Bdellovibrio bacteriovorus: one gene and its partner. The protein of the gene in region 1 interacts with the protein of each later gene in a pairwise test. Links are inferred from orthologs where the notes say so. Each region holds a gene or a part of one and is shown in the gene's direction. Other genes may lie near its edges. The genes, in order: AZI85_RS12260 and rplK.

Evidence for each region.
Region 2: the proteins of AZI85_RS12260 (region 1) and rplK interact in binary tests that used the Escherichia coli proteins (3 or more experiments, as listed by UniProt). The link is inferred for Bdellovibrio bacteriovorus from one-to-one orthologs.

What each region holds. Positions count from the first base shown.
Region 1 is NZ_LUKF01000016.1:549,915-555,303, forward strand. The notes cover bases 2,209-5,145. They hold AZI85_RS12260 (50S ribosomal protein L11 methyltransferase), read left to right. Parts: upstream 2,209-3,176; coding sequence 3,177-4,115; downstream 4,116-5,145. Other genes in these bases: AZI85_RS12250 (hypothetical protein), read left to right, coding at 2,209-2,407; AZI85_RS12255 (hypothetical protein), read left to right, coding at 2,507-3,220; AZI85_RS12265 (RsmE family RNA methyltransferase), read left to right, coding at 4,112-4,873; AZI85_RS12270 (RDD family protein), read left to right, coding at 4,885-5,145. Also shown: more of AZI85_RS12250, read left to right, coding at 23-2,208; more of AZI85_RS12270, read left to right, coding at 5,146-5,389. UniProt on the Escherichia coli protein: Methylates ribosomal protein L11.
Region 2 is NZ_LUKF01000016.1:287,992-295,104, reverse strand. The notes cover bases 3,429-6,278. They hold rplK (50S ribosomal protein L11), read left to right. Parts: upstream 3,429-4,567; coding sequence 4,568-4,990; downstream 4,991-6,278. Other genes in these bases: rplJ (50S ribosomal protein L10), read left to right, coding at 5,931-6,278; rplA (50S ribosomal protein L1), read left to right, coding at 5,000-5,707; nusG (transcription termination/antitermination protein NusG), read left to right, coding at 3,946-4,479; secE (preprotein translocase subunit SecE), read left to right, coding at 3,558-3,935. In the rest of the region: pyrF (orotidine-5'-phosphate decarboxylase), read left to right, coding at 1-407; AZI85_RS11140 (TrmH family RNA methyltransferase), read left to right, coding at 394-1,293; tuf (elongation factor Tu), read left to right, coding at 2,005-3,195; more of rplJ, read left to right, coding at 6,279-6,455; rplL (50S ribosomal protein L7/L12), read left to right, coding at 6,521-6,889. UniProt on the Escherichia coli protein: Forms part of the ribosomal stalk which helps the ribosome interact with GTP-bound translation factors.

The sequences.
Region 1 (5,389 bases):
AATAAACCGATAAGTCTTTAATATGAAAATCTTGAACGTTTCGGTTTTTTTCATGTCTCTAGTAGGGACTGCAACGACCTTCGCAGTTCCAGGTTCTCTAACCTATCAAGGAAGAATTAAAAATTCCGACGGACTTCCACTTGAAGTTAACGGCGTTCGCTTTGAATTTTCCATTACCAATCCCTCGGGCTCTTGCGTTCTCTATAAAGAAATATCTTCGGCGATTGATATGCGCAATTCTTCCGGCGTCTTTGACGTCCCTATCGGCACAGGCACAAAAAATTATCCCGTCGACCCAGGCTTCAAGCTGTTGAATGCCTTTAACAATGCCGTCACGTTAAATTGTGAAGGCGGAGGCACCTACGTCCCTATCGCTGATGACAAAAGACTTTTAAGAGTTCAATTCTATGATGGCACAGGTTGGAAGCTCATCAGTCCCGACAGTGAGATCCGCAGTGTTCCTTTTGCCGGTCACGCACAGTATGCTGAGACCGCGCAAAAACTTGGCTCAAATACAGTCGCCGACTTTATTTTAAAATCCAGTGTGCCTCTTTGTGGTGCTGGTGAGTATCTTCGACATATTGCTCCCGCCGGCACATTTCAATGCACAGTTCCCGTTGTGAATGGAAATGACGTCAGCGGAAATATTTCCGGTAGCTCTGCGGGCTTTACTGGAAATTTAAGCGGTGATGTTTCGGGAACTCAAAGTGCGACAAGCGTTGATAAAATCAAAGGCGTCGCCGTTAATATGACGGGCCTTGCTTCTGGAAAAGTTCTTAAATACAACGGAACAAATTGGGCACCTGCAGATGATACGGATACCAATACCGATGATAAAATCCGCGGTGTCGATGTTTCTGCAACCACGCCGGTCAGTGGACAAGTTTTAGTTCACAACGGATCGGCTTGGGCTCCCCAATATTTTGGCATGGGACAATTGCGATCGACAGTCACGGGCACAGCTCAAGTTCCCGCTTCGTGTTCTACTGCCGATAAAACTTTGACTTGGAATTCAATCACGGACTCATTTGCTTGCACCACGATTGCGATCGCGAACACTCAAGTAACAGGCCTTGGAACAGCGGCTACGAAAAACTTCGGAACCTCTTCAGGAAATCTTGTAGAGCTTGATGGCACCGGAAGGATTCCGGCTTCACTTCTCCCCGCTTCTAGCGGAAACATTCTAGACGGCGGCAACAGCACTGGCGCCACCGTGAACGTCGGAACCAACGACGGACAGGCGCTAAGTTTCGAGACCAACAATTCGGCGCGAATGACTATCACCAGTGCCGGAGATATTGGAATTGGCACGGCATCTCCCGGATATAGACTGCAAGTCAATAAAACTTCCAATGCTACGGCCGCTGGCAATATCGCCGCTTCTTTTAATTTCATGTGGGCGGCACCAACAAGTTCCAGCGCAAGCACTTTTGTCGGTCAATACAACGGCGCTGAAAGCGATGGAACATCCGCCGCTATCACCGGTGGCATTTTAGCGCAGATCAACTACACACATCACAACGGCTCAAACGCTTTAGATAAACTTGTTGCTTCATGGTCCGGTACTTACAATAAATCCTCAGCGACGGTGGGATCCTCACTAGCAGTTCAGGGTGAAGTGAATAACGATGCCTCGGGAATAATTTCGCAAGCGATAGGACTTCACTCACGCGTTAGAAATAACGGCAGTGGCTCAATCACAAATGCTTATGGCGTCTATGTCGATGGCGTGCAAGGAACAAACAAGTGGTCCATCTACACGAATGATCCTACAGTGCCGTCGTACTTTGCCGGTTATGTGGGTATCGGAACGAACTCTCCAACAGCTCCACTGGATGTCGTCGGTGGCTCCGCTTATTTTACGCGCTCTCAGAATGACGCCTGGGGAAGTAACTTTGTTGTTCGCAAAGATCGAGCTGGCGCCATAGTTCAAAACGCAGATGAAGTGGGATACGTGAACTTTGCAGCGCATGACGGATCTACCTACAGAACCGGAGCTTCGATTGCCGCATTAGTTGACGGCGTTCCTGGCCTTAACGATATGCCGACCCGTCTTATCTTCGCCACAACTTCAGATGGTTTCAATGCTCCTGTCGAACGCATGCGAATCACCAGTGGCGGTAACGTCGGCATTGGAACGACGAATCCTACAGAACGGTTGGACCTTGGCGGAGGTAATATCAAAATTGGCCACGAAATCGTCAGTGTAGCCCAGCCTGCGGGGGCCGCAGTAGGTTGGTATTTCGCCAGTTGCCCTGCGGGAAAATATGTGACCGGCGGTGCCTGTACGAGCGGATCTGGATCTATGGTTTTAAATTCGGACCTCACCCAGACTACTTACGGCTGTTATAAGCCGGATACTAGTTCCAACATCGTCGTTAAAGCGATTTGTATGAACGTTCGCTAAACTCAAGTCGAGTCGGGGCCGGCATTTCAGCAACGAGCCTTAAGTTTCATTTTAAGACAGCCGATAAAGCTTTTAGACAAACCATGGAAGGGTTTTCTTATGAAGTTATTAACTCTTGTTCTGCTTCTTGCCGGTTTCACGATGAAATCACAAGCCGCCGATATCGCCATCGTGGATGTTCGCCGCAATATCACGATGTCTGAAGATGACACCGTCTACAAAGACTTCTACATCAACGCGGGTCCCTCTTCAGGATTGAAAAAGAATCTGGTGGTGACAGCCGTTCGTAAACTCAATATTCGTGATGCCAGTGGTGCCAACGCTGTTGGTGAAATCACGGTGCCGGTGGGACAGCTAAAAATCATCGCTGTTTACGACAAAGTCGCCGTGGCTCGCGAGTACACTCTTTTATCTCGTGATGAACTTCCGATGTTAGAGCAAATAGGAATAATGACTGGGGACCGCATCGACCTTCAGGGCTCGTTCATTGATAATTCTAAGCCCAAAGCAAAACGCAAAGTGGCAGAGTCCTCGGGTGAAGGGCCTACAGCATCGGCAACGGTGGTCGCGGTCACTGTCGCTCCTTCAGCAACGGCTTTACCCACAGTGACGGGAGCTCTTTCCCCTGCCACGGCGGCCCCTACTGGAACAAACCCTGTAGTTTCTGCCAACACGAAAGCGAATAGTCTCCTTTCTGCCGCAACTAATAGCAGTTCAGCCTCTGCTGCCCCTGCGGCCGCGGCATCCTCGGCTCCGGCCGGGGAAACCCTTGAAAAAACGGCGGATTCTGGTAACAACACTCTTCATGAGTGACAATTCTTATTTCCGCGTTCGTCTAAGCCAAGTTCCAGCAGAGCTGGAAGACATCATCACCACACATAGTTTTGAATGTGGAGCCTCTGGAGTGACAGAGGCTTTGGCTTTTATTCAGCCAGATCTTACCTACGATCCTAAACTTCTTCACGTCCGCTCTCACGAAGTGGATGTGTTCTTCCCCGAAAAACCAGCACAGAATTTCTTTGATGGCCTTCTTGAAATCAACGGCGGCATCAAATGGAATATCTTTGAAGAAGAAAACAAAGACTGGCTTGAGGAATGGAAAAAAGGTTTTAAACCTTTCAAGCTCGTCGGTGATTTCTGGGTTGTTCCAAGCTGGTTGCAGCCTCCTGAAGAATGCAAACACGCGATCTTTATCGATCCGGGCATGGCATTTGGAACCGGCACTCATGCGACCACACAGATGATGGCTTTCTTTATTCATAAACTCGCTGAAAAATATAAAAACGACGTGAAAGAGTGGGCTCTTCTTGATGTCGGGACAGGCACCGCGATTTTGGCGATGCTTGCGCAAATGAGCGGCATGGGTCTTGTTACTGGAATCGAGATTGATCCGGAAGCACGCCGTGTGGCTCGTGAAAATGTGAAGTTGAATAAACTTGAACAAATCGACATTCCCGAAACACAGATTGAAGATATGCGCTCTCAATACGATGTCGTGGTTGCGAACATCATCGATGGTGTTCTGATCAACATCAAATCGGATCTTCTTCGTGTGCTAAAACCAGGTGGTCATATTCTTCTGACAGGTATTTTAGAAGAACGTGATAACCACTTCTTTGAAAAGTTCATGGAAAACTCAGGCCTCACCGTTCTTCGCCGTTTAGAAAAAGACGAGTGGGTTGGATACTGGGCGCAGTCAAAAGCATGAGACGTTATTGGATAGAGAAAAAAGATTTATTCCAAGATCAGGTGAACTTCACTGGGGACGTCTTTCATCATATTTTCGATGTCTGTCGCCAAGAAGTAGGTTCAAAGTTTGAAGTCCTTACTGAAGACAGTAAAGCCTACTTCGTTGAAGTCACGCAAGTCTCAAAGAAAAATGCCACGGCAAGAATTCTCGAAGAGCGGACGATTCCTCCTTTGAAGGAACCGCATATTCATTTAGCACTTTCTATTTCGCGCTTCCCCGTGATGGATGCCATCATGGAAAAAGCCGTGGAGATGGGTGTGAAAAGCATTCAGCCTTTCTTTTCTGAATTCAGCTTCCTGCGCTCGGGCGAAAAACTTTCTGATAACAAGGTCGAGCGTTGGGATAAGATCGTCCGCTCCGCCACCCAACAATCTGGCCGCGGCGACCTCATGAAAGTTCAACCGGCAATCTCGTTTGAGAAAGTATCAGGTTTGATTAACCGGGACGCTGGTCATGTGGGTCTATTTGCTTATGAGGGTCCGTCGACTCTTAGCATCAAGGATTATGTTCAACAGGTGAAGTCTCTAAACCCTCAAGGCGTCAAAGCCATCTGGATTATCGTGGGTTCTGAAGGGGGATTTTCTCACAATGAAGTCGAAAAATTCCAGGAACTAGGCCTTCGCCCAGTCACCTTGGGACCCCAGGTTTTGCGAGTTGAAACGGCTTGCATGGCTCTGGTATCAGTCCTAAAGTATGACTTTGATCTGATGTGTTGAAAGGAGAGGGAATGGATCCCTTCGAGGAATTTGAGTTTAAGCCGCTCACGGACGGTCTAGGTTTTCACAAAAAGAAAACAGCCGGCGCAGCCAAAGACGAAGCTCAGACAGAAACGTTTTCTAAAAACCGTATGATGGATCAAGGCTTGGAATTGATCGAGGAATCCTCTGTCGATCCTTTGCGTCCTCCTCTTCCACGCAAAAACCGCAACTCTTCAACACAAATCCAACCAACTCCGGGTGCTACGGAAGTGGGTGGTGATGGCTCTGCGGCCGTTGATGAAATTCTTAAGACGCTTCAAAAGAACCGCCGGTTGGATTTCGACAACAGCAAACAAAAAATCTCTCAAACGGCTGTTAAAGAAGAGTACAAAAAAGCGACTTGGAGTTTTTCAGCTGCCATGCTTGATGGCATGCTTGTCGTAGCTTCGAGCCTTCTTTGCATGATCATTCTTTTGGTTATCACCAAAGTCGATTTGATCGGCAACCTTACAAACCCAGACTCTCAGGGTATGA
Region 2 (7,113 bases), 260 kb from region 1 along the record:
GGATGGCCGCCGTAGAAAAAGAGCTGCAAAGCCAAAGGCCTTTCAAGATTTTGGCGGTCACTATTCTAACATCTTGGGATCAAGCTTCTGTCCCTGGGAATATGAAGGAACAACCGATTGCTCAGCACGTGACCGATCTGGTGAATTTAGTCAGCTCTTCGGGCCTTCAAGGCGTGGTTTGTTCTCCGCATGAATTAGACCTTTTACAAAACCGCGATCTTTACCTTGTCACACCTGGAATTCGATTTAGTATGCAGGATTCCGGCGATCAAAAGCGTATCATGGGTCCTAAAGAAGCTCTTCGTAAAGGAGCTTCGGCACTGGTCGTTGGAAGACCCATCCTTGAATCAAATAACATCAAGGAAACTGCAACAGATTTTGTAATGGCTGCTTATGAAGAAAAATAATTCTCGTCCGTCTCGTGGTTCTCAATCTCAACGTCCGCAACAAAGCGGTGCTCGTCCCTCTGGGGGAGGTCGTCCTCAAAGCGGCCGTCTACAGCAAGGACGCGGTCCTCATCCTGCCGCGCGCTCGGAAAATCAGATTCCGCGTGACTGGCGTATCGTGATCGGGACTCATGCGATCAATGAAGTCTTAAACGTGCGTCCTAACCAAGTGAAAGGCATGTGGATCCGTCAAGGATGGGAACATTCCGGTGATCTTCGTGATATGTACGAGTTTGCGACAGAGAAAAAAGTGAAAGTGGATATCAAGCCCGAGAACGTGATCGAAAAGTTCGGTTCTTCCCAACAGGGTGCTGCGATTTTTGTCGATGGCGCACCGACTTTGGATATGGGTGGTCTTGATAGTTTCGATAAGTCTGTCGTGTTGATGTTGGACGGTATCGAAGATCCGCACAACCTTGGCGCAATTATGAGAACTTCTTGGCTTACTGGTGCTCACGGCGTATTGATTCCCGAGGATCGCGCGGTGGGTCTAACTCCGACAGTTCATAAAGTCGCTTGTGGTGGAGTTGAGCACGTTCCGGTTGTGGAAACGACGAACTTCTCTAACTATGCAGAAGAATTAAAGAAAAAAGGCTATTGGATTTTTGGTCTCAGTCCGCGTGGAAAAAGATCTATTTTTGAATTGGATCTTCCAGATAAAGTTATTTGGGCGATTGGTTCGGAAGACAAAGGTTTGAGAGTGACAACAGAAAGACTTTGTGATGAATTAGTTTTCATTCCGCAGGCTAGTTCTTCGGCGAGTTATAACGCTTCTGTAGCGACAGCTATGGCGTTAACTGAAACTCTTAGGCAGCACGCACCGCGCGGAAACCGAAAAAAATCGTAATCTGGCAAATAATTATCTTTGACGGACTTAGATTTTATCCGTAAAACATTTCGGTTATCTCAGTAAGGCTGGTTTAGCTCAATTGGTAGAGCAGCTGATTTGTAATCAGCAGGTTGCGGGTTCGAGTCCCATAACCAGCTCCATTTTTTCTGGGTCAACATTCACAAAATGGGTAGGTGCCCGAGTGGCTAAAGGGGACGGACTGTAAATCCGTTGACTTGCGTCTACGAAGGTTCGAATCCTTCCCTGCCCACCATTTTGAATGTTAACCCAGATGAAAATGGGAAGAGGAGTTTACTCTTCTTCGGGCACTCTGATAGGGCGGGAATAGCTCAATTGGCTAGAGTATCTGCCTTCCAAGCAGAGGGTTGCGGGTTCGAGACCCGTTTCCCGCTCCAAATTTGTCAGAGTTGGGTATCGCGAGATAAGTTTTCTAAGTTGTTAGGAAGTGCTTCGACAGGTAAATCTTATCGAGGCGCGACCGAGGAAGGTGTGCACCGCACACCGACGACAGAGCAACGAAGAGAAGATTTATCTGGCGATGCACTTGCCCATGTAGCTCAGTGGTAGAGCACACCCTTGGTAAGGGTGAGGTCGTCGGTTCGGCTCCGATCATGGGCTCCACTTGTTACTCGGATAATTTGGAAATTGAAGTTAAGTTTTTAGTTAAAGCGTTTACGACTTTTATAATAAATCTCTGCAGGAGGAATAATGTCTAAAGAGAAATTTAACCGCTCGAAGCCGCACGTAAATATCGGCACAATCGGTCACGTTGACCATGGTAAAACAACTTTGACTGCTGCTATCACTACTACTCTTGCAGCAGCTGGTAAAGCTCAGGCGATGTCTTACGATCAAATCGATAAGTCTCCTGAAGAGAGAGAACGTGGTATCACTATCTCTACAACTCACGTTGAGTACGAAACTGACAAACGTCACTACGCTCACGTTGACTGCCCAGGCCACGCCGACTACGTAAAAAACATGATCACTGGTGCCGCTCAAATGGACGGAGCTATCCTAGTAGTTTCTTCTGCTGACGGTCCAATGCCACAAACACGTGAGCACATCCTTCTTGCTCGTCAAGTAGGTGTTCCTGCTCTAGTTGTATTCATGAACAAAGTTGACATGGTTGACGATAAAGAATTGTTGGACCTTGTTGAACTTGAAGTTCGTGAGCTTCTTTCTAAGTACGAATTCCCTGGCGACGAAATCCCAGTAGTTAAAGGTTCTGCTTTGAAGGCTTTGGAAGGTGACACTTCTGAAATCGGTCGTCCAGCTATCATGAAATTGATGGACGCTTGTGATGCTTACATCCCTGAACCAGTTCGTGCTACTGACAAAACTTTCTTGATGCCAGTAGAGGACGTATTCTCTATCTCTGGTCGTGGTACAGTTGTTACTGGCCGTGTAGAGCGTGGTATCGTTAAAGTTGGTGACGAGATCGAAATCATCGGTATCCGTCCAACTCAAAAAACGACTGTAACTGGTATCGAAATGTTCCGTAAACTTCTTGATGAAGGTCAAGCAGGGGACAACTGTGGTGTTCTTCTTCGTGGTACTAAAAAAGAAGAAGTTGAACGTGGTCAAGTTTTGGCTAAACCAGGTTCAGTAAAACCTCACAAAAAATTCAAAGCTGAAGCGTACATCCTAACTAAAGAAGAAGGCGGACGTCACACTCCATTCTTCAATGGTTACCGTCCTCAGTTCTACTTCCGTACAACAGACGTAACTGGTGTTTGTACTTTGAAAGCTGGAACTGAAATGGTTATGCCTGGTGACCGCGTTGAATTGGCTGTTGAGTTGATCGCTCCAATCGCAATGGAAAAAGAATTGCGTTTCGCGATCCGCGAAGGTGGCCGTACAGTTGGCGCCGGCGTAGTTGTTGAAATCGTTGAATAACGATAACGCAGCATAGGCTAAATTAAAATCACCTGGGGGACTCCTTGACAAAAGGGTCCCCCGCGGTGTTTTGTAGCACATCGACTTCGTCGATGTATTTTTGGCAATGCTAACAATAGCACTGCTACTTGTGTCTCCTAAATAAGGAGATTCTTGATGAGAATTAATCAAGCCCGAGGCGCGACCGAGGAGAGCGTACAGATAGTACGCCGACGACCGAGCAACGAAGGGATTGGTTAATTATCATCAAGAAGATCGCAGGGGTGTAGCTCCAGTGGTAGAGCGAACGACTCCAAATCGTTAGGTCGTGGGTTCGAATCCCTCCGCCCCTGCCAATTTTGAAATCCAAACAAAGAGGAACTATGGAAAAGGCCAACTCTAAGATTTTGACAATCAGCTTTGCCATCGCAGCTATCTTGGTCGGTTTGACAACATCTCTTCTCATCAAGGCTTTCGCGGGCGCGTTCGGGGTTGTAGCAAGAGCTGCGGACTCAGACATTGTTCGTCACGGTGTTCCTGTGGCTTTGGGCTTGGTTGTCTTCGCAGTCCTTCAATTCAACCCAAAAGTAATGTCTTGGGGTGAAGAAGTTGTCTCTGAAATTCGTAAGGTGGTATGGCCTTCTCGTAAAGACACGACTGCCATGACAATCGCTTGTGTGGTGATGGTTCTTATCTCTAGCGTGATCATCAGCTCATTCGATTTGATTTCTGGCTTCTTTATCAACTACCTCATGAAGTAAGGAACGGACCATGGACAAAAAGTGGTATATCGTTAACGTTCAAACAAGTTGTGAAAACACCGCTAAAAAGGCGATCGAAGAAAAGATCAAATCCAATAAAATGGAAGAGTTCTTCGGGGAAATCCTTATTCCAGCGGAAAGCGTTGTTGAGCTTGTAAAAGGCCAAAAACAAACTAAATCGCGTAAATTTTTCCCAGGTTATATCTTCGTTCAGATGTTTTTGAATGATGAGACTTGGCATTTAGTACGCAATTCGTCTAAAGTGACCGGCTTCGTGGGTGGGACTAAAACTCGTCCTCCAGAAGTACCGGAAGCTGAAGTTCTTCGCGTAACGCAGCAAATGGCGGGCGTGGCTGAAAAGCCGAAGCCGAAAGTGAAGTTCTCTGTGGGTGAGAATGTGACTGTTATTGACGGTCCATTCAGCAACTTCCAGGGTTCTGTAGAAGAAGTGAACGAGGACAAAGGAAAGCTGAAAGTCCTTGTCAGCATCTTCGGTAGACCAACTCCAGTGGAATTGGACTACATTCAAGTTGAAAAACAATAATTTAAGCGCTACATAGGTAGCACTTTAAGCACGGGTCGCTTCGAATTGGTCGAGGCACTCTTAAACAAACCTCTTGCAGGAGTGGGTCATGGCAAAAAAAGTTACAGGAATGATCAAGCTGCAAATACCGGCAGGGAAAGCTAATCCAGCTCCTCCCGTTGGACCGGCACTTGGACAGCACGGGGTAAACATCATGGAATTCTGTAAGCAGTTCAACGCTCGTACACAAGCGTTGGGTGATAGCATCATCCCTATCATCATCACTGTTTACCAAGACAGATCGTTTACTTTCATTACGAAAACACCACCGGTGTCTTCTTTGATCAAAAAGGCGTTGAAATTGGAATCTGGTTCCAAACAACCGCAAAAAGACAAAGTAGGCAAAATCAATAACGATCAAATCAAGCAAATCGCTACAACGAAATTGCCTGACTTGAACTGCTTGAAAGTTGAATCCGCAATGTCACAAGTTGCTGGTACAGCTAAGAGCATGGGCATCGATATCGCATAGGGGTGATGTATGGCAGGTAAAAAATTCGAAGCAGCCTCTAAGAAGGTTGATTCTCAAAAAAAATACTCTGTTGAAGAAGCATTCAAACTTGTGGTAGCGACTGCTCCAGCTAAATTTGATGAATCTATCGACGTAGCTTTGCGCTTGGGTATTGACCCTAAGCAATCTGACCAACAAGTTCGTGGCGCGATCTCTTTGCCTCACGGTCTTGGTAAAGAAGTTAAAGTTGTTGTTTTCGCAAAAGGTCCTAAAGAGGCTGAAGCGAAAGCGGCTGGCGCTGACTTCGTTGGTGCTGACGACCTTGTAGCTAAAATTCAAGGTGGTTGGTTGGATTTCGACAAATGTATCGCGACTCCAGATATGATGGCGACTGTTTCTAAAGTTGCTAAGATCTTGGGACCTCGTGGTTTGATGCCGAATCCAAAAATCGGTACTGTAACTATGAACGTTGGTGAAGCCGTAGCTGCCGAGAAAAAAGGTAAGCTTGATTTCCGCGTTGATAAAGCAGGTATCGTTCACGCTGGTATCGGTAAGAAATCTATGGGCGATGCTAAACTTCGCGATAACTTCCTAACTTTGTTGGGTGCTATCGTTAAAGCTAAACCAGCAGCGTCTAAAGGTATCTATCTTAAAACTATCTCCGTAGCTTCAACTATGGGCCCTGGTGTTAAGATTGAGCCAAATGCGGCAGCAGCTCTAACTGCTACTAACGCATAATTTTAAATGTAATTAAAAGCTCCGATGCAAATCGGAGCTTAAGTTTTTATTGCGATCAGAGACAGTAGGTTTCTTTTAGTAGATGTAATCCCACGACGGTGTGGGGCCTACCGAGATAAGGCAAAAAGTTTCCTAGTTCTAGGTGACTCCAAACCAACCTGAATCGCACAACCTACTTCAGCAAAACTGGAGTAGAAAGAATCTAACGAAAGGAGGCTCACTTATGATCACTCGCGCAGATAAAGAGCAAGAGATTCAGCTAATCACGGAGAAATTCGGAAAAGCTAAAGGAGCTTTCATCGTTGACTTCAAAGGCATCAAGGTTGAGCAAGTTACTACTTTGCGCAAAAAATTGAATGCTGCTGAATCAGAGATGAAGGTTGTCCGCAACACTCTTGCAAAAAGAGCGTTCAAAGATCACCCAGCTATTGAAAAGGCATTTGCTAATTCAATGAAAGGTACTAACGCCATCGTATTCTCTTACGGTGAAGTGAACGCTACTGCAAAAACATTGGCTGAATTCGCGAAGGACGTTGAAGTTCTTCAGATCAAGTCTGGTGTTATGGACGGTGAAGCGTTGGACGATGCTAAGATCAAATTCTTGGCGACTCTTCCAGGCAAAGACCAACTTCGCGCTATGTTCCTCGGTACGCTATTGGGTGCAGGTTCTGCACTTGCTAGATGCTTAAATGCTTACGCTGAGAAACTTGGTGGCGGTGCTACTACTGAAGAAGCTCCACAAGCGTAATAGTTACGTTTGGGCGCTGAATATTTGAATTAACAATAAATTTATATCCTTTGGAGGATTTTAAAATGTCTCTAACTAACGATCAATTAGTTGATGCGTTGTCTCAAAAAACTGTTCTTGAGATCGCTGAACTTGTAAAAATGCTTGAAGAAAAATGGGGCGTTTCTGCTGCTGCTCCTGTAGCTGCTGCTGGCGCAGGCCCTGCTGCTGCTGTTGAAGAAAAAACTGCTTTTGACGTTATCCTTGTTGACGCTGGCGCCAACAAAATCAACGTTATTAAAGAAGTTCGTGGCTTGACTGGTCTTGGTCTTGCTGAAGCAAAAGCCCTTGTTGAAGCTGGTAACAAAGCTGTTAAAGAAGGCGCTACTAAAGAAGACGCAGAAAAAATCAAGAAAGCTCTTGAAGCTGCAGGCGCGAAAGTTACTGTTAAGTAGTTTTTGCTCTTCTTGCGAAGAATCGAAAGCCTCGTGGAAACACGGGGCTTTTTTTTTGTCTTTCGTTCGTAGCGGGGCCGCCTTGGAGTGGAAGGGTGAGGTGTTTTAGAAAATTCAGACGCGCGCTTCCGGCGCTCGCCGGCCTTGAATACCGCATCCTGCGGGGCCGGAGGTCTGAATTTTCTAAAACACCTCACCCTTCCAATCCAAGGCTCCATGCTAAA